DNA from 2 places in the Candidatus Pelagibacter sp. FZCC0015 genome. Region 2 is predicted to be linked to the other one. Evidence: riboswitches for the same ligand, from Rfam matches in the RefSeq annotation. Region 2 holds a riboswitch; the other holds the start of a gene.

Region 1 (15,064 bases), 270 kb from region 2:
TTGATTCACTTCAAGCAAAAAGATTAAATTTATCTTTAATGTCTCCAGTAAATCAATCAAGAAACAAGACAGCATTTACAATTTCTATTGAAGCAAAAAAAGGAATAACAACAGGTATATCTGCTAAAGATAGAGCGAAAACAATCAAAATTGCTTCAAAAAAAAATGTAAATAAAAGTGAAATTGTTTCACCTGGTCACGTGTTTCCAATTATTGCTAAAGATGGTGGTGTTCTTGTTCGAGCAGGACACACTGAAGCTTCAGTTGATATATCTAAATTAGCAAAAAAAAATAACTCAGCTGTAATTTGTGAAATCATGAATGAAGACGGTACAATGGCGAAAGGTCAGCATTTATTCAATTTTGCAAAAAAACATAAATTAAAAATTGGAAAAATAGAAGATCTGATCGCATATAGGCTAAAAAAAGAAAAACTTATTAAACTTAAAAAGCAAAGCAAGATTGATGTAAAAAATCAAAAATACAATATTAGAATTTATGAGAATCTTTTAGATGGTTCAGAGCACTTCGCATTAATAAAAGGTAAAATAAAAAAAGGTATTACTCCACGAGTAAGAGTAATTTCTTCTAATGTTGTACAAAATTATCTAATAAATCAATCACTACCAAATTCATTTAACAAGACTTTAAATTATTTTAAAAAATATCAAAATTGCGTTTTAGTTTTTATCAAAGATTCAAATTTAAAATCAGTAACTCAGACTTTAAAAGATTATAAAAACAAAGACTTTTATAAAAAAGGAAATGATAAGTTAATAAGAAATTATGGTATAGGAGCTCAAATTATTAAAGACTTAAAAATTAAAAACATGATATTAATCACCAAATCACCAAAAAAAGTTATTGGTCTTGATGGTTATGGTATAAAAATTACAAAACAGGAATTAATTTGATGAAAAAAAAATATTTAATTGTTGTAGCAGATTATTATAAAGATATTGCTGATGGTTTAATAAGCAGTGCTCTAAAAATAATTCCAAAAAAAAATATAATAAAAATTATTAAAGTACCTGGTGCTTTTGAAATTCCAGTTACAATCTCTAAAAATTTAAATAAATATGATGGTTTTTTAGCTTTAGGATGTGTAATTAAAGGTCAAACTCCGCACTTTGATTTTATTTCTCAAGCTTCAACAGATGCTATAATGAAATTATCTATAGATAGTAAAAAACCAATTGGAAATGGAATAATTACCTGTCTTAATATGGCTCAAGCAAGAGCAAGAAGAAAAAAAGGTGCTGAAGCTGCAGAAGCTGTGATTTCAGTTTTGTCTCAAAAATGAGAACTCATTTTAATCCAAAAAATAACCCTAGAGTTATAATTATTCAGAAATTATATGGTAAATTTTATAATGAAGATGATGCTTTAGATTTTCCAAAACACAGATTTAAAAAATTTATTAAAGATATTGTTTTAGGCACGATAGAAAGAAACGATCTTATTTTAGATGAATTAAATAATAAATTAGGAGATGAATTCGTATTTGAAAAATTAGATAAAGTTTTTCAAACAATTTTAAAAGCAGCAACTTATGAATTTATGTATAAGCCAAATTTATCTATAAATATAATTATTAAAGAATATTTAAATTCATCTAATTTTTTTCTTGAAGATTCACAAACAAAGTATCTTAATGCTTTATTAGATAACGTTGGAAAAAAATTAAGATCTAACAATGCATGAATTTGATCTAATAAATAATTATTTTTTTAAAATAGCTAAAAAAAATAAATCTGCTCTTAACCTAAATGATGATGTTTTTTTTGATAAAAAAAGAGGTGTTGTTATATCTGTTGATACATACAATATTGGTACGCATTTTTATGATTTTAAATCCCCAGATTTAGTAATTAAAAAAATATTAAGATCATCAGTTTCTGATTTAATTTGTAAAGGTGTAAAACCAAAGTTTTATTTTATTTCTGGTTCTGGTAATAAAAAAACATTTACAAAAAACAATTTATATAAAATCTCAAAATCACTTAAATCAGAACAAAATAAATTTAATATTGACTTATGTGGTGGTGACACAACTTTTTCAAATAAACTAAGTTTCACAATCACTTCATTAGGATATGCGAATAAAATAATTTATCGTAATAAAGCTAAATTAAATGATGACATTTATGTTACAGGAAATTTGGGAGATAGTTATATAGGTCTTAAAGTATTAAGTAATAAAGCTAGATTTAAAAATAAAGACAAATTATTTTTTTTAGATAAATATTACAAACCAGAGTTACCTTTAAATTTAACAAAATATTTATTAAAATTTGCAAACAGCTCTATCGATGTTTCAGATGGATTAATTGATGATTTGGCAAAAATGATTAATAGACAAAGTTTATCATTTCACTTGTTTGAAAATAAAATACCTGTTTCCAATAAATTGAGTAATTTAATTAAAAAACAAAGATTGAATAAAATTAATCTAATTTCTAATGGAGATGATTATCAGGTGTTATTTACTGCAAATATTAATAAAGCTAGAATCATTCAAAAAGCTTCTAAAACAACTGGAATTAAAATAACTAAAATTGGTAAAATTGTATCTGGTAAACATAGATCTTTGATATTCGATGAAAAAGGCAAGCAAATACGAGCTAAAACCAAAGGTTATATTCATCAGTTTTAGAAGTTAATCGTTGTCTTTTCTATCTTTTTTTGTATTGTGCGGGCTTAAAAATTTAACAACCAACAACTTAAGGTTATTATGAGCGGAACAGTCGAAACAATACTATTATACACAATTGGAGCTGGTTTATTATCTATCGTTTATGGATTTTTAACTGGTAAAAACATTCTTAATTCAAGTGCAGGAAATGCAAAAATGCAAGATATTGCATCTGCAATTCAAATTGGTGCAAAGGCATATTTAGCAAGACAATATAAAACTATTGCTATTGTTGGTGCTGTAGTTTTAGTAATTGTAAGTATTGCATTTAGTCCACTAGTAGGTCTTGGTTATCTAATAGGTGCTGCATTATCAGGTATTGCTGGTTACGTAGGAATGTTAGTTTCTGTAGAAGCTAACGTTAGAACAGCTGAAGCATCAAGAAAAGGTTTAGCTCAAGGTCTTTCAGTTGCTTTTAAATCTGGTGCTGTAACTGGAATGTTGGTTGCTGGTTTAGCATTATTATCTATAGCAGTTTATTATTATATATTATTGAAATCTAATGTTGAGGAAAGAGAAATTGTAAATGCTTTAGTTGCATTAGGTTTTGGTGCTTCTCTAATTTCTATCTTCGCAAGATTAGGTGGTGGAATTTTTACAAAAGGTGCTGATGTTGGTGCTGACTTAGTTGGAAAAGTTGAAGCTGGAATTCCAGAAGATGATCCTAGAAATCCTGCTGTGATAGCAGATAACGTTGGTGACAACGTAGGAGATTGTGCTGGTATGGCTGCTGATTTATTTGAAACATATGCTGTTACAATTGTTGCGACAATGGTTTTATCTTCAATTTTCTTTGTTGGTGATCTTAATATGATGATTTACCCTTTATCCATTGGTGCTGCATGCTTGTTAACATCTATTGTTGGAACATTTTTTGTTAAACTTGGAAAAAGTAATAACGTTATGAATGCCTTATATAAAGGATTTGTTGTCTCTGCAGTAGCGTCTTTAGTAATACTATGGCCTGTTACAGATCATGTAATTGGTTTTACAAATGAGTACACAATAAATGATAAGACATTTAATGGAATGGATCTATATTATTGTGGTGTGATAGGATTAGTTATTACTGGATTATTAATCTGGATTACTGAATACTATACAGGAACAAGTTATAGACCAGTAAAATCTGTTGCTTTATCATCAACAACTGGTCATGGTACTAATGTAATTCAAGGACTAGCTGTTTCTATGGAAGCAACTGCAATACCAGCATTAATTATTGTTGCTGGAATTCTTATTACAAATTCTATTGCTGGACTTTTTGGCATTGCTATTGCAGTAACTACTATGCTTGCATTAGCTGGAATGGTTGTTGCATTAGATGCGTACGGACCAGTTACTGACAATGCTGGTGGTATTGCTGAAATGTCTAACCTTGATAAGAAAGTTAGAAAAACAACAGATGCTCTAGATGCAGTAGGAAACACAACTAAAGCTGTTACAAAAGGTTATGCAATTGGTTCTGCTGGTTTGGGTGCTTTAGTTTTATTTGCTGCTTACACAGAAGACATCAAACATTTTTCGAAAGAAGCTGGATCTGCATTAGAGGGTATTGTAGTAACTTTTGATTTATCTAATCCTTATGTAGTGGTTGGTTTATTAATTGGTGGAATGTTACCTTATCTTTTTGGTTCAATGGGAATGCAAGCTGTTGGAAGAGCAGGTGGAGCAGTTGTAGTCGAAGTAAGAAGACAATTTAAAAAATTCCCTGGTATCATGAAAAGAAAACAAAAACCTGATTACGCTAAATTAGTAGATTTACTTACTGTCGCTGCTATCAAGGAAATGATTATACCATCATTATTACCAGTTTTATCTCCAGTCGTTCTATATTTTATAATTCTATCGATTGGTGGACAAGTTGCTGCCCTAGCTTCGGTTGGTGCAATGTTACTTGGTGTTATTATAACTGGTTTATTTGTTGCGGTATCAATGACTGCAGGTGGTGGTGCATGGGATAATGCAAAAAAATATATTGAAGATGGAAATCATGGTGGAAAAGGTTCAGAAGCACACAAAGCTGCAGTAACTGGTGATACGGTTGGCGATCCTTATAAAGATACAGCTGGACCAGCAGTAAACCCAATGATTAAAATTACCAACATAGTAGCTTTACTTCTTCTAGCTGTTATCGCTGGCTAATTTCTTTACGTTTTTTGGCCCTCTGTCCAAGAGGGTCATTAATCTTTTGTCTCATACTTGACATAAAGTCATAAATAAAAGAGTTTCGTTTGAAACCTGCTTCTGTTGTTGCTTCTACAATTTTAATGTTTTCCATATCTTCTTTATTATAAAATTCTTTTTTTTTTAAAATTCCATTACTATCTATCTCTAATACCAACACATCATTTTTGAAAATTTTCATTCTACCTAAATTTTTTAACTTAGATTGAGTTTGTTTCCGCTCAATATAAATCCATACATCGTTGTCAAATTTACTTGTTGTAGAAGGGTTGCCTAAAATTTTTCTAATGTCGTTTTTATTACTTTCATTTATTGTAAGTTCTAATTGTTTTTTTTCTAAAAAAGGTACACCATGATGTTTTACCACAGGTTTAAATGAGCAATTTGAAACTATAAAAGATATTAAAATTATATATAATATTTTATTCATGAATGAAAAATATATTCATATTTATAATAATTTAATTAATTACACTAGAAATAAAGATTTATATAAAAATCTTAATAGAGAAGATAGTTTTTCTGATCGATTGACCCTTTTTTTACTACATTTTTCTTTTTTTTTGAAAAATTATAAAAATGAGGAAAATAAGAAAATTCTACAGGAAATTTATGACTATAATTTTAGGCAACTTGAATTGAGTATTAGAGAAGTGGGATATGGAGATCAATCAATAAATAAAAAAATGAAAAATTACATTAATTTGTTTCATTCCATGGTTTCTGAAATACATTTCTGGGATGATTTATCAAGGTCAGAAAAATTAAAAAAAATCTCCACTTTTTTAAGTGATTTTCATAATAATGAGGAATTACTAGAATATTTTGAACATTTTAATAGAAATTTATCAAAAAAAACTTTGAATTCTTATTTAAAAAGTGTAAGTAACCCATAATTATGGCTGTACCAAAACGAAAACAAACCCCTTCCAGAACTGGAATGAGAAGAGCTCAAACAATGAAATTTTCAACTAAAAATATAGTTGAAGATAAAAAATCAGGTGAATACAGGCTATCTCATCATTTAGACCTTAAAACTGGGATGTATAAGGGAAGACAAGTTTTAGACCCAAAAGAATAGTATATTATAATCTATTAAAATGTCAGATTTGATTAAAATTGCAGTAGATGCAATGGGTGGTGATGGATCACCAAAGAAAATAATAGATGGTATTATTTTAAATCATTCTGCAAATAAAAATAATTTTTTTAAAATTTTTGGTGACAAGAACATAATAAATCCCTTAATTAAAGGAAAAATACCTACAGAATTTTTTGAAATAATTCATACAGAAAAAAAAATTGAAAGCACAGATAGTCCTCTAGAAGGTGCAAAGAGAGGTAAAGATACAAGTATGTGGCTTGCTATTCAAAGTGTTAAAGATAAAGAAACAGATATTGTTATATCTGCTGGGAATACTGGAGCTTTACTAGTTGTATCAAAATTAAATTTAAAAATGATAGAAAATATCGATAAACCTGCGCTGTCTGCTTTGTGGCCAAATAAAAAGGGTATGAGCGTTGTATTGGATTTAGGTGCCAACATTGAATGTAGTTCTAAAAATTTATCAGACTTTTCAATTATGGGAGCTTCGTTATATACCTCACTATATCCGAATGACAAACCAAACGTAGCATTATTAAATATCGGTTCAGAAGAATTAAAAGGCAATGAGACTATCAAAGAAACTTATCAATTATTAAATGAAAAAAAATCAGATAATTATAACTTTGCTGGTTATATTGAGGGAAATCATCTTATGGATGGAGAGGTTAATGTAATAGTTTCAGACGGTTTTACAGGAAATGTTGCATTAAAAACTGCAGAGGGTACTGCGAATTTTATAACCAGTGAATTAAAAAATGCTATGACAGGTACATTAATAGGTAAAATTTCATCTTTACTGAATATATCAAACTTAACAAAATTTAAGAAAAGACTAGATCCAAGATTATATAACGGAGCAATTTTTATTGGTTTAGACTCTCCAGTTGTTAAAAGTCATGGAGGTACTGACTATATTGGCTTTTCAAACTCTCTAGATGTTTGTCATAGAATTGTTAAAGGTAATTTGATAGAAAAGATTAAGCAAAATATTTAATATGAGAATTAATTTAACTAAAAAAGACTTAGTTAATTTGGTTTATATGCAGCTTGGATTTTCAAAACAAATATCAGAAAATTTAATTGAAGATTTTTTATCAACGATCGTATCTAATATTAAAGAGAAAAAAAAATTAAAATTATCTAAATTTGGCACTTTTTCTATCAGACAAAAAAAATCTAGAATTGGGAGAAACCCTAAAACTAAAGAAACAAAAGTAATTTCAAGCAGAGATGTTGTTTTATTTAAACCATCAAAAGAATTTAAAGAATTTGTTAATTTAAAGGATGATGGATAAATCAGATAGCGCCTACAAAACTATTGGTGAAGTAGCTAAAATATTAAATCTAAAATCTAATGATAAAGGAGCTTTACCTACACATGTAATTAGATTTTGGGAAACTCAATTTAAACAAATTAAACCAAAGATATTAAATTCAAATAGGAGATATTATGATGAGAAAACAATAAATCTCCTAAAAAAAGTTAAATTTTTACTTAAAGATCAAGGTATGACAATAAATGGTGTGAAAAAAATATTAAATAATGAAGATTCTTTAAAGCTTGACGAAATTGCAGATAAATCTATAAGAACTGAAAATTTAAGAAATAAGTTAATAAAAATTTCAAATAAATTAAAAGAACTTAAAAATGGCAAAAAAAACACACGTTAAAGTAAGAATGGTTCCTGAGGCTAAACCAGATAGTCCTTATTTCTACTACGTTAAAAAACCTGCTGGTGGTGAAAAAGCTAAAGTAAAACTTTCAGCAAAAAAATACAACCCAGACACAAGAAAACATGAAATGTTCGTGGAAAAAAAGCTTCCTCCACATAGCAAGTAATTATTTTTTCTTAAAGTTTCTCTTTTCATAATCGATATAGGACAAAATCATATTTTTCCATATTCGATTAGTAATTTTAGGATCAATCTTTAGTTTTTTAGATTTTGAGTGAATTTTTTTAAGTATAAAATTGATACGCTTTTTATCTACTATTTCTTTTTTAAATTCTTTAAGTTTTAAAACTTCTTTTACAAGATTGGTTCTGTATTTAATCAAGGATAACAACTTATTATCTAACTTATCTAATTTAGATCTTATTATTTCTAATTTTTTTTTGTTTTTAGGCGACATTTAATTTATTGGTTTAATTAATAATTATTATATTTATCTAATCATGTACAGTCAGAATTATTCTTTAAATTCTCAATTAAAAATATGGATGATCACTTTATTAGTGATGATCGTGCTTATAATTTTAGTGGGTGGCCTAACCAGATTAACTGACTCTGGCCTATCTATTACTACTTGGGAACTTTTTGTTGGTACATTTCCTCCTTTAACAAATGACAAATGGATAGAATACTTTGATCTTTATAAAGCAATTCCAGAATATAAAGAGCAAAATTTTAATATGACTTTAAATGAATTTAAAATTATTTTTTGGTGGGAATGGGCGCATCGTCAATTGGGGAGATTAATTGGTCTAACTGTTCTTTTTCCAATGATCTATTTTACAATTAAAAATGGTTTTTGGATTTTAAAAGAATATTCAATTATTTTTTTCTTAGTGTGTTTTCAAGGATTTATTGGATGGTACATGGTATCAAGTGGATTAATTGATAGAATTGATGTTAGTCATTATAGATTATCACTACACTTAGTTACAGCTTTTATCATTTTGTCTATAGTTTTTTGGAAATATTTAAATCTAACTGATATAAAAATTAATCATATTAATATTCAATTAAACTCAATTAAATTTTTTTTATTATTATTATTTTTACAATTAATAATTGGAGCATTTGTGTCCGGGATGGATGCAGGTAAAATTTATAATACTTGGCCTTTAATGGGCACATCATATTTCCCGGATGACAGTGTAATAAATGATTTGTTTGATCTCACAGTATTTGATGATCAATCACTTGTTCAATTTATTCATAGAAATTTAGCTTATTTAATTGTCATAATATATTTTTACATGCTTTATTTTGTTTTAAAAAATGCAAATATAAATTTAAGAATTCCAATCTTCATTATTGGAATTTCTTTATTGATTCAAATTGTTTTGGGTGTTCTTACAATTTTATCTGGAGTAAAAATGATCTATGCATCTCTACACCAGATAAATTCTGTTTTAATAATACTTTCAACTTTGTATTTTCTTTATATTACAAAATATAAAGACAATGCTTATTAGTTTCTATTCGTAGACATATAAACCACAAACTAACTAACAGCTTTTAAATTACCTTTAGAGGATTTATCTAAAGCTTGATCTAAATCATCAATAATATCATCTATGTGTTCTAGACCTATGCAAAGTCTCACATAGCCTGGTGTTACTCCAGCTGCAGTTAGTTCATCTTCTGTTAACTGACTGTGTGTAGTTGTAGCAGGGTGAATAGCTAGACTTCTTGCATCACCAATATTAGCAACATGGTAAAACATTTTTAAAGATTCAATAAATTTTTTTCCAGCATCTATTCCTCCAGCTAATTCAATACCAACTAATGCACCATTTCCATTTTTTAGATATTTTGTTGCACGACTTGATATTTCTTTATCATGTTCGGTAGCGTAAATTACTCTATTAATGGCTTTGTGTTTTTTTAAGTAATCAACGACTTTAGCCGCGTTTTCACAATGCTGTTTCATTCTTAAAGCTACAGTCTCTAAACCTTGAATGACGCCAAATGCATTATCAGGTGATAGGGCAGAACCAAGATCTCTTAGCAATGTAACTCTTGCTCTAACCGCAAAAGATACATTTGCTCCTGTTAATTCTGGCACTGCTTTACCCCAAACAACTCCACCATAACTAGCGTCAGGTTCGTTAAATAAAGGTTGTCTTTTAGCATCTGCAGTCCAGTCAAAATTACCACCATCAACCAGAGCACCACCAACAACTGTTCCATGTCCAGCTATGTACTTTGTAAGTGAATAAACAACTACTGCAGCACCATGTTCAATTGGTTTACAAATAACTGGTGCAGCTGTGTTATCCATTATTAATGGTATATTATGTTTTCTTCCAATATCGGAAACTTCCTTAATTGGAAAAACCCTTAAATATGGATTTGGTAATGTTTCACCATAAAAAGCTCTGGTTTTGTCATCAATAGCTTTCTCAAAGTTTTTAGGATCTGAAGGGTCAGCATACCTAACTTCAATTCCAAGTTTACTTAAAGTATGTGTAAACAAAGATACAGTTCCACCATATAAATCTGTTGAACTAACTATGTTATCTCCAGCTTGTGCAACATTTAAGATTGCAAAAGTAGATGCAGTTTGACCTGAAGAAACCGTTAGACTTGCTAGACCTCCTTCAAGAGCAGACAATCTCTTTTCTAGAACATCATTAGTAGGATTCATGATTCGTGTGTAAATATTCCCAAACTCCTTTAGTGCAAAGAGATTTGCTGCGTGCTCTGTACTATTAAATTGATATGATGTTGTTCTATATATTGGTACAGCTACAGAATTTGTTGCTGGATCGCTTCTATAGTCACCACCGTGTATGGCTATAGTTTCTGGATTGTTTCTTTTTGTACTCATTTTACTCCTTTTTTAGTGCTTTAACTTTATATAAGGCGCACAATACAGTTCAAATGCCTACCAATTTGCAATGTTGTGAAAAATTCCTTTTTAGCAGTTATAAGCCCGCAATAGGATCAAATCGGCAAGTACTTTTTAGCATATAAGCTACATAATTCAAGCTAAATATAAAATTGACTTTGTAATTATTAATAGTATTAATCCTCGCACAATGACAAAATTCACTAAAAAAGACCAATTAGCTTCATCTTGGTATGAAATAGATGCAAAGAATGCAGTAGTTGGAAGATTAGCAACTGTAGTTTCAAATATCATAAGAGGTAAGAATAAAACTACATACACTCCTCATATGGATGATGGTGACTTTGTGGTTGTTAAAAATATTGAACAAGCAAAATTTACTGGAAAAAAATTTCAAGATAAAAAATATTACAGACACACTGGTCATCCAGGTGGAATTAAGGTTACAACACCTGAAAAACTTCATGAAAAAAAACCTGGAGAAACTTTAAAAATGGCAGTTAAAAGAATGTTACCAGGTGGAGTATTGGGCAGAAAACAATTAACAAAATTAAAAATTTATGCAGGAAATGAACACCCTCATTCAGCACAAAATCCTACAGTTATTGAGTTAGACAAATTAAATAGTAAAAATATAGCTAGAAACTAACATGGAAAATACTCAATCAGCTTCAAAATCTCCTAAATTAAAATTAGATTTTAAAGATAGCAAATATGCTACAGGAAGAAGAAAAACATCAATAGCTAAAGTTTGGTTAAAAAAAGGTTCTGGTAAAATTTATGTTAATGGTAAATTATTTAGTGATTATTTTGCTGATGAAACACATAAAATGCAAATTACAAGACCATTTGAGATTATTAATCAGGCTACAGATTATGATGTAAGATGTAGTGTAAAAGGAGGAGGACCTACAGGCCAAGCAGGGGCTATGGTTCATGGCATATCAAAAGCTTTGGTATTATTTGATGAAAATCTAAAAGCCACCTTAAAAGCAGAGAAACTTACTACCAGAGACTCAAGAGCAGTTGAAAGAAAAAAACCTGGTAGAAGAAAAGCTAGAAGAAGCTTCCAATTCTCTAAAAGATAATTTTTTTTTAATTTTTAACTGTTATAATAAAAAATGCCTAAGCTTAATGCATTAGTTGCTGGATCAACTGGATATATTGGTGTTCAATTAATTAAATTATTAGTTAAACACAAATATATTAATATTAAATACCTTTGTGGAAACTCTTCTGTGGGTAAACACGTCAAATTTTACGATAAATCTTTATCTAAATATAAATTACCAAAAATTTTAAAATTTAATAAAAAATTATTAAAAGACGTTCATGTTATTTTTACAGCACTTCCAAATGGGGAAGCGCAGGATATATCTAAACATTTAAGCAATAATCATACTTTAATAGATCTTGCTGCAGATTTTAGATTAGAAAAAGCTTCTGATTATTTAAAGTGGTATAAACAAAAACATCGAGCAACTAATATAATAAAAAAAAGTATTTATTTACTTCCTGAAATTAATAGAAAAGAGGTTAAAAAATATAATATTATTTCATGTCCAGGATGTTATCCAACATCAATATTGCTTCCTCTATTTCCTTTATTTAAGAAAAATTTAATTAAATTAAATAATATAATAATTGATTCAAAATCTGGATATTCAGGCGCTGGTAGAGGAGTTCACAAAAAGTATAAAGATAAAAATTTATATGAATCTTTAAGTGCATATGGAGTTGGTTATCATCGTCACAATTCTGAAATAGATCAAATGTTAAGAAAATTTACAAAGAAAAAATTTGAATTTAGTTTTACTCCCCACTTATCACCAATGTTCAGAGGTATTTTGAGTACTATATATGTTGATTTAGAAAACAATATTTCACAAGCTAAAGTATTAAAAACATTAACTAGTTTTTATCAAAATGAGAGTTTTGTAAAAATATTAAAACCTGACTCTTTGTTAAGTACCAATGAAGTAATAAATACTAATAACTGTTATATTTCTGTGTGCAAATCTAAATATAGTAATAAAATTATCATTCTATCTGCTATCGATAATTTGATTAAGGGTGGAGCAGGTCAAGCTGTGCAAAATTTAAATAATAAATTTAATTTTCCTGAAAAGACTGGTTTAAAATGAGAAAATTTATAATAATTTTTTTTTCATTAATATTAGCTAATTGTTCTTTAAACAAAGATTCTCAATATTGGACAGAAAATTCTATTGAAAATAAAAAAAATCAAAAAAAAATAAATCAAATATTAAAAAAGGCAGACGATATAACGTCAATGACTTTAGAGGAATATGAGATTTATATAGATGACTATACAAAAAAAAGTAAATATCCGGATATAAGTAAATGAGTAAATTAATTAATATTGCAGTAGTAGGACTTGGCCAGGTCGGCAATTATTTGCTAAACGAACTAAATACAAAAAAGAAAGATATTGAGCTTAAAACAGGTAAGAAAATAAATGTAGTTGCAGTATCTGCAAGAAGTATTAATAAAAAACGAAAATTTAAAGTTAATAAAAAAATATTTTACAAAAATCCTTTAGAAATTTTTAAAAAAAATAACATTGATATATTGTTTGAAGCTATAGGTTTATCAGATGGAATTTCTAAAAAAGTTGTAGAAACTGCTTTAAAAAGTAAAATCCATGTTATTACACCTAATAAAGCTTTAATATCAAAACACGGCAATGAGTTAGCAAAACTTGCAGAAAAAAATAAAGTTAATTTGGAATTTGAAGCATCAGTTGCTGGAGGTATCCCGATATTAAGATCTATTAAAGAAGGATTAGCAACAAATAAAATATCAAAGGTTTATGGAATTCTTAACGGCACTTCAAATTATATTTTATCTGAAATGGAAAATTCAAATGAAAATTTTGGTGACGTTTTAAAAAAAGCACAGATGCTTGGTTATGCCGAACCTGGTAATCCTAAATTAGACTTAAACGGATTTGACGCATTTGCCAAAATAAGAATTTTATCTGCTTTAGCTTTTAATAGTAAAATTTCAAAACATAAATGCTTAATGGAAGGAATAGAAAAAATAGAATTGAAAGATATTAAAATTGCAAATCAATTAGATTTAAGAATAAAGCTTCTTGGTATTTCTGAGTTAAAGAATAATCAACTTTTTGAGACTGTTCATCCATGCTTAGTTAGTATAAAATCCTATATAGGTAATGTAAATGGGGTAATGAATGCAGTTATCCTGCAAGGTAAACCTGTTGGTGAAAGTGTATTACAAGGTGAAGGAGCAGGACCTGGTCCAACATCATCATCATTACTTTCTGATTTGTTATCTATTTTACGTGGTAACATAAAGAAACCTTTTGGTGTTACTGTTTCAAAGCTTAAATCTTTAAAACCATACAATGTAAACAATTACGTTAATTCATTATATTTAAGGTTTGAAGTAAAAGATAAACCTGGTGTATTATCTCAAATAACTAATCGCCTAGCTAAATATAAAATATCTGTAAAAAGATTGATTCAGACACCTGATAAGAAAAATAATAAAGCAACAATTGTTATAATTACACATAAAACATCTGAAATTAATTGCCATAATTGCTTATCGATATTTAAGAAAAATAAAAATATATTAAAAACACCAACATTAATTAGATTGCTTGGTTAATGGAAATTTATTTAAAACTTTTTGAAGTTTTATTTCCAGTTTTTTTTATAGTTGGTATTGGATACTACTTAGGTAAAAAAAATCCAAACTTTGATAACTCTTTTATTACCAGTTTTGCTTCAAATGTAGGTACACCATCTATGGTTATTTACGCTATAACCTCAACAGGAATATCTTTTGATATTTATGCTAGTTATTTTATTTATTACTTAATAGCAATTATTGGTTTTACTTTAACTGGAATAATAATTTTATACTTATTAAAAACTAAAGACATTATAAGAGAGGTACCAGTTTTTATCCTGCCAAATAATGGGAATATGGGCATACCGATATGTCTTTTTGCGTATGGTTCTCAAGGTCTTGGTATTGCTGCATCTATATCTTCATTAATCATTTTACTACACTTTACTCTTGGTGTTTTTCTTGCTGATAGAAAATTTGATTTTAAAATTTTGATTAAAAATCCACCTTTTTATGCAATAATATTTTCTGTTGGTTTTTTGTATTTTGATCTAGAAATGCCAAAGGCTATAATTAATCTTACTGAGCTATTAACTTATACTGCTATTGTTTTAATACTTATGTCTTTAGGTATAGCATTAACAAAGTTAAAAGTATTTTCTCTAACTAACTCAATAATTTCTTCAATTGGAAGAGTAATAATTGGTCCAATAATTGGTTTTATCATAATAATATATTTTGATTTATCAGGGTTTGGTGCGGGTGTTATATTAATTCAATCATCAATGCCTAGTGCAATATTAAATTATCTTATTGGTTCAATGTATTCACCTAAGGAAATAGTTGATAACATCGCGAGCACCATTGTTGTCTC
Region 2 (15,064 bases):
GAGCTAGATCCTAAACTTTTAGAAACATATAAAAAATTAGGCATACCTCTACAAGAACAAGCAAGATTAAATGGTATAGCAGTGGATGCTGTATTTGACTCTGTTTCTGTAGCCACAACATTTAAAGAAGAATTAACAAAACAAGGAATTATTTTCTGCTCAATGTCAGAAGCAATTCAAAAACACCCAGAATTAGTAAAAAAATATTTAGGAACTGTTATTCCAACAACTGATCATTTTTTTGCAACTTTAAATTCTGCAGTTTTTACAGATGGGTCATTTGTATATATTCCTGAGGGCGTTAAATGCCCAATGGAACTTTCAACTTATTTTAGAATAAATGCATCTGAAACAGGACAATTTGAAAGAACTTTAATTATTGCAGACAAAGGAAGTTATGTCAGTTATTTAGAAGGTTGCACAGCTCCAATGAGAGATGAAAATCAATTACATGCTGCAAACGTTGAATTAATTGCACTCGATGATGCAGAAATAAAATATTCAACAGTTCAAAACTGGTATCCAGGCGATAAAGACGGTAAGGGAGGAATTTATAATTTTGTAACCAAAAGAGGTTTATGTAAAGGTAAAAATTCTAAAATTTCATGGACACAAGTTGAAACAGGATCAGCAATAACATGGAAGTATCCAAGCTGCATTTTAAAAGGTGATAATTCAGTTGGTGAGTTTTATTCAATAGCAATAACAAATAATCATCAAAAGGCTGACACCGGAACTAAAATGATCCACCTTGGAAAAAACACAAAAAGCAAAATTATTTCTAAAGGAATTTCGGCTGGACAATCTGATATGATGTATAGAGGTCTTGTAGATATCTCATCAAAAGCAGATAATTCAAGGAATTTTACTCAATGTGACTCCTTATTAATGGGAAATAAATGTGGAGCTCACACAATACCTTATATAAAAAATAAAAACCTTAAATCAAACATAGAGCATGAAGCAACTACATCAAAAATAAGTGATGAACAGCTATATTATTGCAATCAAAGAGGATTAAATCAAGAAGAGGCAGTAAGTTTAATTGTTAATGGTTTCTGTAAAGAAGTCTTGCAACAGTTACCAATGGAGTTTGCCGTTGAAGCCCAAAAATTAGTGGGCATTAGTCTAGAGGGGAGTGTCGGTTAAATGTTATCTATAGAAAATTTAAAGGCAAAAATAGATGAAAAAGAAATTTTAAAAGGTTTAAATTTGAATATTAAACCAGGGGAAGTACATGCAATTATGGGTCCTAATGGGTCAGGAAAAAGTACTTTATCAAACATTTTATCAGGAAAAAAAGGTTATGAAGTAAATGGAAATATAAAATTTGAGGGAGAAAATCTTTTAGAGCTAGAAACTGAAGAAAGAGCACATAAAGGAATATTTTTAGCATTTCAATATCCATTAGAAATACCTGGGGTTAATACAAATACATTTTTAAAAACTTCAATTAATGCAATCAAAAAGGCTAGAGGAGAAAAAGAATTGGATGCAATTGAATTTTTAAAATTAATCAAACAAAAATCTTCAGAATTAAAGTTTGATCAAGCAATTTTGAATAGACAATTAAATGTTGGCTTCTCAGGCGGTGAAAAAAAGAAAAATGAAATACTCCAAATGTCAATTTTAAATCCTAAATTATCAATTTTAGACGAAACAGATTCAGGTCTTGATATTGATGCGTTAAGAATAGTTTCTGAAGGAGTAAATTCATTAAGAAACAAAGATAATTCTTTCTTAATAATTACTCACTACCAAAGATTATTAGATTATATCAAACCAGACTTTGTACACGTTTTAAAAAATGGACAAATTATTAAATCAGGAAACTTTGAATTAGCTAAAGAACTAGAAAAAGTAGGTTACGAGAATTTTAATTAATGGAAAATCAAATTAAATCAAACTTTAAAAAAATAATTAGTAAATTGGATTTTACTAATGCTCAAAAAGAAATTAAGGAAAAAAATATCGACAATTTTTTAAAAAAAGGATTTCCAAACAAAAGACTTGAGGATTGGAAATTTTCTGACTTAAAGCAGATAATTTCAAATAATTTTGAAGATTTAAATTTTTTAAATGAGAATAATACTGAATTAAAAAAAGGTGAGATAATTGAGGACTTAGAAGCAAATAAACTAATTTTTGTTAATGGTGTTTTGTCTAACATTGACTTTAAATACGAAAATCTTGAAAAGATTGAAATTGAAAAAAATGCTGATCTTAATGAAGAGGTAAATCAAAACGCTTTACTAAACTTAAACTCTGCATTTGTTTCAAATTGCATTAAAGTAACTATTAAAGCCGGATATCAATTTAAAAAACCATTGGTATTGTATAATTATTTAACAGAGGGGTTAAACTCATCAGGAATAAACACTAGACTGGATTTAGATTTAGAAAATGATGTTGCGTTAGATATAGTTAATGTTTCTAACAAATCATCAAATAAAAATTTTCTTAACTTTAGACAAAAAATTAATATTGGTCAAAATTCAATACTAAAAAATTACAGTTTAGATATAAACCAAACAGACAGTATTAAATATATGCATAAAGAAATTAATCTTAGTAAAAATAGTCATTTAGAATATTTCATTTTATCAGCTGGTTCTAAATTCTTAAAACATGATATCAATTGTTCATTAAATAGTGAGTATGGATCAATTTCATTAAATGGAATTATCAATTTGAAGAATGACCAACATCACGAGATCAAAACAGTTATTAACCACAATGAAGAGAATTGTAAGAGCTATCAATTAATCAAAAGTGTATTGAGCGATGATTCAAAAGGAGTTTATCAGGGCAAAATATTTGTTGATCCAAAAGCTCAAAAAACTGACGGTTACCAATTAAGTAGAGCTATTTTACTAAATGAAAATGTAGAGTTTAATGCAAAACCTGAATTAGAAATTTATGCAGATGACGTTAAATGTTCTCATGGCTCTACATCAGGAAATATAGATGAAAATTCAATATTTTATTTAATGTCCCGGGGACTTAGTTATTCAGATTCAAAAAAATTATTAACAAATGGTTTTTTAAATGAAGTTATTGAGAAAATTACAAATGAAAATATTAAAAATTTCGTAAAAAAAATTACAGGTATAGAAGTATGAACATAGATTTAGTTAAAAAAGAGTTTCCAATTTTCGATGAGAAAATTCAAAATAATGATTTAGTTTACTTAGATAGTGCTAATTCTTCACAAAAGCCTAAGGTAGTAATTGATAGAATTAATGAATTTTATACGAAACAATTTTCTAATGTTGGAAGAAGTGTTCATTATCTTGCTGTGGCAGCAACTAATTTATATGAAAATACTAGAACCTCAGTTCAAAAATACATAAATGCTAAAGATAAAAATGAAATTGTTTTTACCAAAGGTGCTACAGAAGCATTAAATCTTGTTGCAAATACTTTAGGACAAAACTATTTACAAGAGGAAGATGAGGTTTTAATCACTGAATTAGAGCATCATTCAAATTATGTTCCATGGCATTTTTTAAGAAAATCTAAAAATATAAAAATAAATTTTGCTGAAATAAATGAAGAGGGTGAAATTACGTTAGAAGAAATAGAGAAAAAAATTACACCAAAAACTAAAATTATATCTATTACTCACTTATCAAATGTTACAGGTGCAATTTTACCTGTTAAAGAAATTACTGATCTTGCACATTCTAAAGGAATAATAGTCGTTGTTGATGGATGCCAAGGAGCGCCACACTTAAAATTAGATATGCAAGATTTAGATTGTGATTTTTATGCAATTTCTTGTCACAAAATGTATGGGCCTACAGGTTTAGGAGTTCTTTATGGTAAGAAAAAGTGGTTAGAGGAATTGCCTCCATACCAGGGTGGTGGTGGAATGATAAGTGAAGTTAAAAAAGATAGAATTTCCTATGGTGATTTACCAAATAAATATGAGGCTGGCACCATGGCTACTGCGCAAGTAATTGCTTTTGATCAATCAATTAAGTTTTTAGAAAGTATTGGAATTGAAAATGTTATGAAACATGAAGCAGAATTAGTTGAGTATGGGCAAGAATTATTAAAAAAGAATAATTCAGTTAAACTGATTGGTAATCCAAAAATTAAAGGAGGAGTGTTATCTTTTATTTTAGAAGGAGTACATCCTCATGATATAGCAACAATATTAGATGAGGATGGTGTAGCAATAAGAGCAGGCCATCATTGTTGTCAAATTTTACATGACAAATTAAATATTCCTGCGAGCGCGAGAGCATCAATTGGAGTTTATAATACAAAAGATGATTTAGATCAGCTAAATGAGTCGATTAATAAATGTAAAAAAATATTTAATTTATAATGAATTTAAAAGAATTATATCAAGAAATAATATTGGAGCATGGAAAAAATCCAAGAAATCTTCGTAAGACTGAAGATTTTAACAAAGATGCTAAAGGAAATAATCCTTTGTGTGGAGACAATGTTCATGTTTATTTAAAATTAAACGGACAAAGAATTGTAGAGGATATTTCCTTTGAAGGTAGTGGATGTGCAATTTCAATGGCATCAGCTTCTATAATGACAGATTTAATCAAAGGTAAAAACGAACATGAGGCCAAAGAAATAGTAGAAGACTTCCTAGGCATGATTAAAGAAAATCCAGAATTAGAGTCAGAAAATTTAGATGAAGATGAAAAGACTAAGCTGATGAGTTTATCTGGAGTAAAACAGTATCCAATGAGAGTTAAGTGCGCAACACTATCATGGCATACTTTAGTTTCTGCTTTTGATGAAAATAAAGAAGAGGTAAAAACCGAGAATTAAATATGTCTAAAAAAGAACAGATTATAGAAGAGATAAGAAAAATTTATGATCCAGAGCTACCTGTAAATATATACGAATTGGGATTAATTTATGATATTAAAGTAGAGGAGGATAAGTTTGCTAAAATTAAAATGACTTTGACTACACCAAATTGTCCAGTAGCAGAAAGTTTACCTAAAGAAGTAAAAGATGGTGCAATGCAAGTTGAAGGTATAGAGGATGTTGATCTTGAGTTAGTTTGGGATCCACCGTGGAACAAAGATATGATGTCAGAAGCAGCAAAATTGGAATTGAATCTATAATGAACCCGATAATTAAATTAAGTGATAACGCAGCATTAAGAATAAAAGAAATAATGGCTAATGCTGAAAAAGATTCTATTGGTGTCAGAGTATCAGTCAAATCAGGTGGTTGTGCAGGGATGTCTTATGTAATGGAGTATACAAAAGAGTTAAATCCTAATGATGAAATTATTGAAGATAAGGGTGTGAAGGTATTCGTTGATTCAGCTGCTATTATGTATCTTCTTGGCACTGAAATGGATTATAAAAAAGAAGAATTATCCTCGTCATTTGTATTTAACAATCCAAATGAAACTGAGAGATGTGGTTGCGGAGAGTCCTTCAAAATATCATAAGTTGTATTATCCCATTCCTTGCATATCTGTATTGCATCATATGCATATCTAGTATATAGATTCTATATGAACAAATTTGAGTTTAAAAATCTTGTTAAAAACTTAAAAGATTCTTTAAAGGAAAAAACATTCTTTAAAGAACTTCGTAAAGAAGTGGAAACCGGTGCTAACGGAACACAAGATTACGTAGTCAAAAAAGGTGTTAACAAAGATACAATTGCTACAACTAGACAGTAATTAAGTTTATTAGCTACTGTAATACATCTCAAACTCTACAGGATGAGGTGCATGTTCGAATTTGTGAATTTCTTCAAATTTCAGAGCAATATAAGCGTCAATTTGATCATCAGTAAAGACACCACCTTGAGTTAAAAATTCTCTGTCTTTATCTAAACTCTCCATTGCTTCTCTTAAAGAACCACAAACTGTTGGGATAGCTTTAACTTCTTCAGGTGGTAATTCATATAAATCTTTATCAAAAGACTCACCTGGATGAATTTTATTTTTTATTCCATCAATTCCAGCCATTAACATAGCTGCAAAAGTTAAATACGGGTTTCCTGCAGCATCTGGGAATCTAATCTCACATCTTGCACCTTTTTTACTTAACGTGATCGGTATTCTACAAGAGGCAGATCTATTTCTTGCTGAATACGCAAGAAGAACTGGAGCTTCAAAACCAGGAATTAATCTTTTGTAACTGTTTGTTGTAGAGTTAGCAAAAGCATTAATTGCTTTAGCATGTTTTAGAATTCCGCCAATGTAATGTAGTGCAGTTTCACTTAATCCAGAATACGCATCACCTGAAAATACTGGCGTATCACCTTTCCAAATAGATTGATGGATGTGCATCCCTGAACCATTATCACCAGCAACTGGCTTTGGCATAAATGTTGCAGTTTTTCCAAATGAATGTGTAACCATTTGAACAACATATTTATATAATTGTACGTTATCAGCTTGATTTACTAAAGTTCCAAAATACATTCCAAGTTCGTGCTGACTAGGAGCAACTTCATGGTGATGTTTTTCAACTTTAATACCAACTTCTTTCAAATTTTTAAGATACTCACCACGCATGTCTTGTTCACTATCAACTGGTGGTACTGGGAAATATCCTCCTTTAATTTGAGGTCTATGACCCATATTTCCATTTTCGTATTCTTTACCTGAATTGTAAGGACCTTCTTTACTATCTAATTTAAATCCACACTCATTCATATCATTTTTAATTCTTACATCGTCAAAAACAAAAAATTCTGGCTCAGGTCCAAAAAAAGCTTTATCACCTATACCTGAAGCTTTTAAATATTCTTCAGCTTTTTTAGCAACACCTCTTGGATCTCTTTCATAAGGATCTTTTTTAATTGCATCTAGAATGTCACAAAACAAAACCACAGTATTATGAGACGTAAAAGGATCCATGAACATTCTTGCAGTATCTGGTTTTAAAATCATGTCAGACTCATTAATTGCTTTCCAACCAGCTATAGATGAACCATCAAAAAAGACGCCCTCATTCAACATATCTTCATCAACTATAGAAGCATCCATAGTTAAGTGTTGAAGTTTTCCTCTTGGATCTGTAAATCTTAGATCTACAAATTCTGCTTCTTTTTCTTTGATAAATTTTAATACGTTTGCTGCACTCATTTTGTCTCCTATGTAATTTTGTTTGGACTAATTAGCAAAAAAATGCTTAAAAATATTGCTTATTTAATAAATAACACCTATGCAATTTTCACATAAGTAGTGTAATTAGTCACTAAAATATTAAATTTATTAAACTTGTGAATTCAATACTAAATAAAGAACCAGTTTTAAGAGCTGAAAAATCATTGAAACAATTTAGCCCAGATCTAAAAGTGATTGTTTTAGAACAAACCGCAAGAACAGCAAAAGATGCAGCTACAGCTTTAGGTTGCAAAGTCGGAGCTATTGTTAAAAGCTTACTATTCAAAGCAGGGGACAGTTTTGTTTTATGTTTAGTATCTGGAGACAAAAGATGTTCATTAAATAAATTAAAAAAAATTTTAGATGAAAAAGATGTTTCAATGGCAAACCCTGATGATGTTAAAAAAATTACCGGATATACAATTGGTGGAGTATCGCCAACAGGACATTTAATAAAAATAAAAATTTTTATAGATGAAACCTTAAGTAGATTCTCTTCAATTTTTGCAGCTGCAGGCCATCCTAATGCAGTTTTTGAAATAAATTTTGAAAATCTAATTGCTTTAACTTCTGGTGAAATAAAAGAAATAACAGAATGAGAAAACCACAATTAGTTGATTATTTATTGTTATCTTTGTTGTCATTAATATGGGCTTCTGCTTTTTTTAATATAAAGATTGCTACATACTCATTTGGACCCATTACAATAGGTTTTTTAAGATCTTTTTTAGGAGCTATACCAGTTTTAATTTTATGTTTTTATAAAAATATTAAAATTGAAGCATTTTCAAAGGATTGGAAGTGGTTTGCAATCATTGGATTGGTAAATTTAGTTATTCCATTCATACTAATATCTTATGGAGTGAATTTTGTTCAAAGCAACTTAGCAGCTATCTTGATGTCTACGACACCATTAAGCTCAACAGTTCTAGCTCACTTTTTTTTAAAAGGAGAAAAATTTAATCTTTTAAAAACAATTGGATTATTAATTGGATTTTCAGGAATAGTATTTTTGTTTTCAGATAACTTTTTAATTAATGAAAATAACTTTATTGCTGCACTTTTGATTCTTCTTGGATCTACCTGTTATGTAATCGGAGGAGTTATAACTTTAAAAATAAGCAACAAAGAAAATGAAAATGTTACGGGTTCAATTTTAATTTGGTCTACAATTATACTTCTTCCATTCACTTTAATTTTTGAAAAACCTTGGATGTTAAATCCTTCAACAGAATCTATTATATCTGTAATATATTTAGGAATTTTTCCTACTGGGATAGCATGGTTATTGAGATTCAGAATTTTAAAAACAAATGGTCTCATATTTCATTCACAGGTTTCATATATCATTCCAATATTTGGAATTATTTTAGGATACATATTTCTTAATGAAATAATTACCTCAAAAATTATTGTTGCATTAATTGCTGTATTTATTGGAATATATTTAGCAAGAAAAGCAGATTATAAAAACGTTACTTAAGCTTTGCCATTGCTTTTATGTGAGCAGGACCAGTTTCACAACAACCTCCAATAATTGTTGCTCCATTTTCTTTAAATTTTTTTGCAATTTCATGAAATTTATCTGGTGTAAGATCATGTCTTTTTCCTAAAAACTCATTTGGATTTCCCTTAGTTTTTAAATAATTAGCTGTGTATCCGTTTTTTGGTTTAGTGGTCATAAATCCATTTAATTTAAATCCAAATGGTACGTTTAATTTTTTGATTTCTTCAAGATTTTGCTCATAATTTTCAGGTGAAACACAAGACAACATAACGCCTAAAAGATTTCCATCAATAATACTTTTAATATCCGAAATTTTTTCACCACTAGGTAACTTTGTACCTTCTGAAATATGAATTCCTATTAAATAAGGTTTTTTGAATTCTTTAATTGCCTCAATACCACATTTAAACTCTCTAATGCTGCTCCAAACATCAAAGTAATAAAAATCTACGTATTCATTTAATAATCTAGCCTGTTCATTAAAGTCTTTAGTGATTTCAACCTCACTTCTTATATCCTCTTCATAAGTTAAACGTTGAGGTGGCAAACCTCCAGCAATCATTATATTTGGATATTCATTTTTTACTTTTAAAGCAATTTCTCCTGCTTTTTTATTAAGATATTCGAATTTACCTTCAATGTTGTTTTCACTTAGTCTTTTTCTTCTTGTGGTAAAAGTTGTTGTAACAATTACTTCTGCCCCAGCTTTTACAAAATCTTTGTGAGTACTCTCTACCAATTCATGATATTCAGAATTTAGTATCGCATTAGCGCTCCATAAAGTTCCATTAGGCTTCATACCTCGAGCCAAAAGCTCTTGACCCATTCCACCATCCAATATTCTCGTTTCTTTAAAAAAATTAATATTCATTGTGTCCTCACTTTTTTAGTGCTTTAGCTTAATGCTAGGTGCACAATACAGTTCAACTACCTTGCTTATTTGATTATTTTGGGATTTCCATTTTAGCAGTTTATGCCCGCAATAGGATCAAATCGGCAATTACCCTTTTAAATGATAATTAAATATTTGTAAACTATCTATTTAAAATAATTTTAGCATTAAAAGAAAAAGATCTTCTTTCAGCATTAATATTAAATGGATAAGCAGTATGCATTAAATAGTTTGGAAAAATTATTAAGTCTCTTTCTTTTGGCACAATATTATAAATACTTCTGCTCAAAAAACCTCTTTGTCCGTTAATAAAATCAATTGTGCCGTTAGTCTTATCTTTTTTGTTTTTTAAAAATTTATTTTTAGTCATATTTTTTGGTACTTTTAAATAACCAACACCAGATAAATCTCCATCATGATAATGGATTGGGTTATATTCATCTTTAAATTGACTAACTACCCATAAATTTAATATCTTTATATCTTTAACTTTTTTAATCTTTTCATTTTTAAGAAAATTTTTGATATTCTTTTTTATTTCTCTTTCTAAATTTTTTTTTATAAAATTATTTGAAATTTTAATTTCTTTTTTAATCTGACTAGCTAATTTAGAACTATAATCATTATTTTTTGTTAAAACTCTATTATCAATCTCTTTATTTAAGATATCTAAAAATTTCTTTGAAATTTTTGTCTTTCCTATGGATGGACCAAAGGGTTTTATATTTTTCATAATTCTCTAAATATCTTAAAAGCAAATTTATTCAATATTAAGCTATAAGTTTAATTCCCATTCTTATTGCGACAAAAATTACAAGAAAAGAAGTTAGTATAGCTAATATTTTGTTCGATAAAAATTTAATGTTTAATAAGCTACCAATTTGTCCTCCAATAAGCACCGTTAAAAACAATGGCCAATAGTTAGTAACCTGATCTAAAACCTGATCTTTTGTAAGCTGTCCAGCTATTCCAAAGATAGAATTGATTAAAATAAATAAAGATGCACTGCTGGTTATATGTCTTGGGTATCCAGCTTTCATTAAAAATAGAAGGGGGCTTAAAAAAATTCCTCCACCAATTCCTACTAACCCTGACATAAAGCCAATTATAGATCCAATAGAAATTGAGATTATTCTTGGTATTTGGTTAATTTTAATTTTCTCTTTATTAAAAGATTTACTCTCAATTAATAAAAAAATGCCTGCAACCAACAAAACACAAAATAATAAAATCTCAAATAAACTTTTTTCAATTGTTATTGATCCTCCAATAAATGCAAAAGGAATAGAGCCAATTAAATAAGGAAAAAGTAAATTAAAGTTTATATTTTTAGATCTTATAAAATTAATAGAATTACCAGATACAACAATAATATTACATACAAGGGCTATAACGGGAAATATTGCGTAAGGTACACCCCAAATTAAAAGTATTGCAAGATATGTTGAGCCTCCCCCAAAACCAACACTTGAGTATATTAATGCAGTTACAAAAAAAAGAATTGATAATATAATCATTTTTAAATTATGGATGTAAATATAGCTTTATTAACTGTAACAGATACAAGAACATTTGATAATGATAAATCGGGTGCAATCTTAGTTGAAAAAATTAAAGAAGCTAAACATCAATTAATTGATAGAAAAATTTGCAAAGATAATAAAGAAGATATTGTAAAAATTCTAAAAGAATGGACTAATCAAAAAGATATAGATGTCATTATAACTACGGGAGGAACTGGTCTTACAGGAAGAGATATAACCCCTGAAGCGATTGACGAAATTGCAGATAAACATATACCTGGTTTTGGAGAGGTTTTTAGAACAATAAGTCTTAAAACAGTTGGAACATCGTCTATACAATCTAGAGCTTGCGCAGTTTTATCCAATGGTAAATATATATTTGCATTACCTGGATCTTCTGGAGGTGTTACTGATGCATGGGAAGGAATATTAAAACATCAGCTAGATATCAATCACAAACCTTGTAATTTTGTTGAATTATTTCCTAGACTTAAGGAAAAATAATTATTTTTGATATTTGTCTTTCCATTCAGAGTAAGGCATTCCGTATACATGCTCTCTTGCATCAGGATCAGAAATTTCAATCCCCTTTTTTCCAGCCTCTTCTCTGTACCACTTGGAAAGACAGTTTCTGCAAAAACCTGCAAGATTCATTAGATCTATATTTTGCACATCTTTTCTTTCTCTAAGGTGAGATATAAGTCTTTCAAATGCTGCAGACTGTAATTCTTTTTTTGTATTTTCGTCCATAATTTATTATATGTTTAATTTATGAAATTAACAGGATCTTATAAAATTAATTTAGAAAAACAAAAAGTTTGGGATGCTTTAAATGATCCAGAAATATTAAAACAAGCTATTCCTGGATGTGAAGAATTTAATAAAAAATCTGATACAGAATTTTCTGCAAAAGCCACAAATAAAATCGGACCTTTTAATGCTACATTTTCTGGTGATATAGAATTGAAAGATTTAAATCCTCCTAACAGCTACAAGATTTCAGGATCTGGAAATTCTTTGGTTGGTTTTGCTTCAGGAGAAGCTAAAGTTAAACTTGAAGATACAGACAAAGGAACAAATTTAATTTATTCTGTTGAAGCACAAGTAGGTGGTAAAATTGCACAAGTAGGTTCAAGACTTATTGATATGACAGCAAAAAAGATGGCAGATATTTTTTTTGGTAAATTTTCGGAATTAATTTCTTCTGAAAAAGTTGAAGAAAAAGAAAACTCATCAATAGCTGATCTAAAAACCCCTGAAAAAAAAATTGATTATGGTTATTTAACTGCCGCAGTAGTTCTTGGAATCTTCTTAATTTATTGGATGTTTTTAAAATAAAATTCTAGTCTAAGTAGTGTTCAATTTGATGCTTGCCTTCATATTCTCAAAATGATTAAATCCTATTATTATTTATAAGGAGAGATTATGGGTAAAATTTCATTAGAAGTTAATGGAAGAAAAGTTGAAAAAGAAGCTCCTGATAACACTTTACTATCTACATTTTTAAGAGAGCATTTACAGCTAACAGGTACACATATTGGATGTGATACTAGTCAATGCGGAGCATGTGTAGTTCATGTTGATGGAAATTCTTTAAAAAGTTGTACTGCTTTAGCAGCAGATGTTAATGGATCAAAAGTTACAACTATTGAAGGTTTAGAAACAAATGGAAACATGCATCCAATGCAAGAAGCATTTAAAAAACTTCACGGTTTACAGTGTGGTTTTTGTACACCAGGAATGGTTATGAGTGCAATTGATCTTCTACAAAAAAATAAAAAACCATCAGATACAGAAATTAGAGATTGGTTAGAGGGAAATATTTGTAGATGCACCGGATACCAAAATATTGTTGCCGCGGTTAAAGAAGCAGCAACAAAAATGTAATTTTAAGGAGGAAAAAAGAAAATGGCAAGTTTAGTAGGTTCTAGAGTTGAGAGAAAAGAGGATAAAAGGTTTTTAACTGGTAAAGGCAGATATACAGCAGATATTAATTTAGCAAATCAAACTTACGCGATTTTTGTTAGGTCTCCACATGCAAGAGCATCAATTAAAAAATTAAATATTGATAAAGCATTAAAATCATCAGGTGTAGTAAGTATACTTACTGGTAAAGAAATAGCTGATGATAAAATTGGAGGTTTGATTGCGGGTTGGGCAATTAGAAGTGAGGACGGTACAGAAATGAAGTGTCCTGGAAATCCACCATTAGCTAAAGACAATGTAAATTTTGTTGGAGACCCTGTTGCTGTTGTAATTGCTGAAAGTTTAGCAGAAGCAAAAGAAGCTGCGGAAAAAGTTGAAGTTGATTACAAAGTATTAAAAGCAGTAACAAGTACTGCAGACGCTATGAATGGAGATACTATCCATGAAGGAATTGATAAAAATCTTTGTTTTGACTGGCTATTAGGGGATAGACAAAAAGTTAAAGAAGCATTTGATAAGGCTGACAAAGTAATTTCTATTGATATCATTAATAATAGATTAATTCCAAACGCAATGGAGCCAAGAGCATGTGTTGCTGATTACAACGCAGCATCTGAAGAGATTACTTTATATACAACAAGTCAAAATCCACATTTATCAAGATTGATAATGTCTGCTTTTGGAAATGTAGCTCCTGAACATAAGTTAAGAGTTGTAGCTCCAGATGTTGGCGGTGGTTTTGGTTCAAAAATTAATGTCTATAACGAAGATATTGTTTGTAGCTGGGCAGCTAAAAAAATTAATAGAGCTATTAAGTGGGTTGCAGAAAGATCAGAATCTTTTTTAACTGATATTCATGGAAGAGATCATGTTACTCATGCAGAATTAGCGGTTACTAAAGATGGAAAGTTTCTTGGTTTTAAAAATGAAACTATAGCAAACCTTGGAGCTTATGCTCGAGTATTTGGCACAGTGACACCAACTTATTTATTTGGACCTTGTGCAACTGGAGTTTATGAAATTCCAGCAGCTTATACAAACGTCAAAGCTGTATATACAAATACAGCTCCAGTAGATGCTTATAGAGGTGCAGGTAGACCTGAAGCTACATACACAATTGAGAGATTAGTTGAAAAAGCTTCCATGGAACTAGGGATAGATAAAACTGAACTTAGAATTAAAAATTTCCCTACGGCATTCCCTTTTAAACAGACTTTAGTTCATACAGTAGATTCTGGAGATTATGTTGCTGGAATGGAAAAAGCTAAACAGATGGCAGACTATAAAGGTTTTGAGGCAAGAAGAAGAGAGTCTGAAGCTAAAGGCAAACTTAGAGGTATTGGTGTTACCTCTTATTTTGAAGCATGTGGTATTGCTCCTTCTGCTGCAGTAATGTCTTTAGGATGCGGAGTGGGATTATGGGAGTCTGCAGAAGTAAGATTCAATCCAACGGGACAAGTCACTGTTTACACAGGTTCACACAGCCATGGACAAAGTCACCAAACAACTTTTGCTCAAATAGCTGCGGATGAGTTAGGTGTACCAATAGAAAATATAGACATTGTTCATGGAGATACAGATAAAGGAACATTTGGAATGGGAACCTATGGTTCTAGATCTTTAGCTGTGGGTGGTATTGCTATTGTTAATGCTTGTAAAAAAATAGTTGAAAAAGGTAAAAGAGTTACAGCAAAAATGTTAGAGGCAAATCCTGAAGATGTTGAGTTTAAAGATGGTGAATTTATTGTTTCTAAATCGAATAAAAAGAAAACAATAGGAGAAGTAGCTTTTGCTTGTTATTTACCTGGTGTTAGAGATGAAATGAAATCTCCATTACCAGAAGGTGACGAACCTGGTTTAAAAGAAACTTCTTTTTATGACCCTTCAAACTTTTCTTTCCCAGCAGGAACACATATTGCAGAAGTTGAGATAGATCCTGAAACAGGACATGTGAAGCTTGAAAAATATACAGCTTGTGATGACTTTGGAAGAATAATTAATCCAATGGTTGTAGAGGGACAAGTTCATGGAGGTCTTGCTCAAGGTATAGGTCAAGCATTGTATGAAAACGCAGAGTATGATGAGACTGGTCAGTTGATGACAGG

The links. A riboswitch is a leader RNA that binds a small molecule or an ion and turns the genes downstream of it on or off. The one in region 2 is predicted to bind S-adenosylmethionine.
Region 1: another riboswitch for S-adenosylmethionine. It lies ahead of DT059_RS06510 (O-acetylhomoserine aminocarboxypropyltransferase/cysteine synthase family protein); the one in region 2 lies ahead of DT059_RS05080 (homocysteine S-methyltransferase family protein).

Annotation. Positions count from the first base shown of each region.
Region 1 covers NZ_CP031125.1:1,226,371-1,241,434, reverse strand. The annotation lists gene ribB (3,4-dihydroxy-2-butanone-4-phosphate synthase) at 1-914, shown strand, start outside; gene ribH (6,7-dimethyl-8-ribityllumazine synthase) at 914-1,303, shown strand; gene DT059_RS06570 (transcription antitermination factor NusB) at 1,300-1,704, shown strand; gene thiL (thiamine-phosphate kinase) at 1,697-2,656, shown strand; gene DT059_RS06560 (sodium-translocating pyrophosphatase) at 2,735-4,840, shown strand; gene bamE (outer membrane protein assembly factor BamE domain-containing protein) at 4,827-5,312, opposite strand; gene DT059_RS06550 (ubiquinol-cytochrome C chaperone family protein) at 5,311-5,778, shown strand; gene rpmF (50S ribosomal protein L32) at 5,781-5,963, shown strand; gene plsX (phosphate acyltransferase PlsX) at 5,983-6,984, shown strand; gene DT059_RS06535 (HU family DNA-binding protein) at 6,986-7,285, shown strand; gene DT059_RS06530 (MerR family transcriptional regulator) at 7,275-7,661, shown strand; gene DT059_RS06525 (50S ribosomal protein L33) at 7,639-7,830, shown strand; gene DT059_RS06520 (chorismate mutase) at 7,831-8,121, opposite strand; gene DT059_RS06515 (COX15/CtaA family protein) at 8,165-9,190, shown strand; gene DT059_RS06510 (O-acetylhomoserine aminocarboxypropyltransferase/cysteine synthase family protein) at 9,220-10,548, opposite strand; SAM riboswitch class V at 10,550-10,616, opposite strand; gene rplM (50S ribosomal protein L13) at 10,760-11,218, shown strand; gene rpsI (30S ribosomal protein S9) at 11,220-11,657, shown strand; gene argC (N-acetyl-gamma-glutamyl-phosphate reductase) at 11,691-12,713, shown strand; gene DT059_RS06490 (hypothetical protein) at 12,710-12,937, shown strand; gene DT059_RS06485 (homoserine dehydrogenase) at 12,934-14,226, shown strand; gene DT059_RS06480 (AEC family transporter) at 14,226-15,064, shown strand, end outside.
Region 2 covers NZ_CP031125.1:960,893-975,956, forward strand. The annotation lists gene sufB (Fe-S cluster assembly protein SufB) at 1-1,149, shown strand, start outside; gene sufC (Fe-S cluster assembly ATPase SufC) at 1,150-1,884, shown strand; gene sufD (Fe-S cluster assembly protein SufD) at 1,884-3,122, shown strand; gene DT059_RS05045 (aminotransferase class V-fold PLP-dependent enzyme) at 3,119-4,336, shown strand; gene sufU (Fe-S cluster assembly sulfur transfer protein SufU) at 4,336-4,800, shown strand; gene DT059_RS05055 (SUF system Fe-S cluster assembly protein) at 4,803-5,102, shown strand; gene DT059_RS05060 (HesB/IscA family protein) at 5,102-5,437, shown strand; gene DT059_RS07300 (hypothetical protein) at 5,504-5,674, shown strand; gene glnA (type I glutamate--ammonia ligase) at 5,684-7,090, opposite strand; gene DT059_RS05070 (YbaK/EbsC family protein) at 7,228-7,710, shown strand; gene DT059_RS05075 (DMT family transporter) at 7,707-8,594, shown strand; gene DT059_RS05080 (homocysteine S-methyltransferase family protein) at 8,587-9,489, opposite strand; SAM riboswitch class V at 9,497-9,560, opposite strand; gene DT059_RS05085 (putative 2OG-Fe(II) oxygenase) at 9,653-10,243, opposite strand; gene DT059_RS05090 (sulfite exporter TauE/SafE family protein) at 10,281-11,027, opposite strand; gene DT059_RS05095 (molybdenum cofactor synthesis domain-containing protein) at 11,037-11,537, shown strand; gene DT059_RS05100 (DUF1244 domain-containing protein) at 11,538-11,783, opposite strand; gene DT059_RS05105 (SRPBCC family protein) at 11,805-12,371, shown strand; gene DT059_RS05110 ((2Fe-2S)-binding protein) at 12,459-12,920, shown strand; gene DT059_RS05115 (xanthine dehydrogenase family protein molybdopterin-binding subunit) at 12,942-15,064, shown strand, end outside.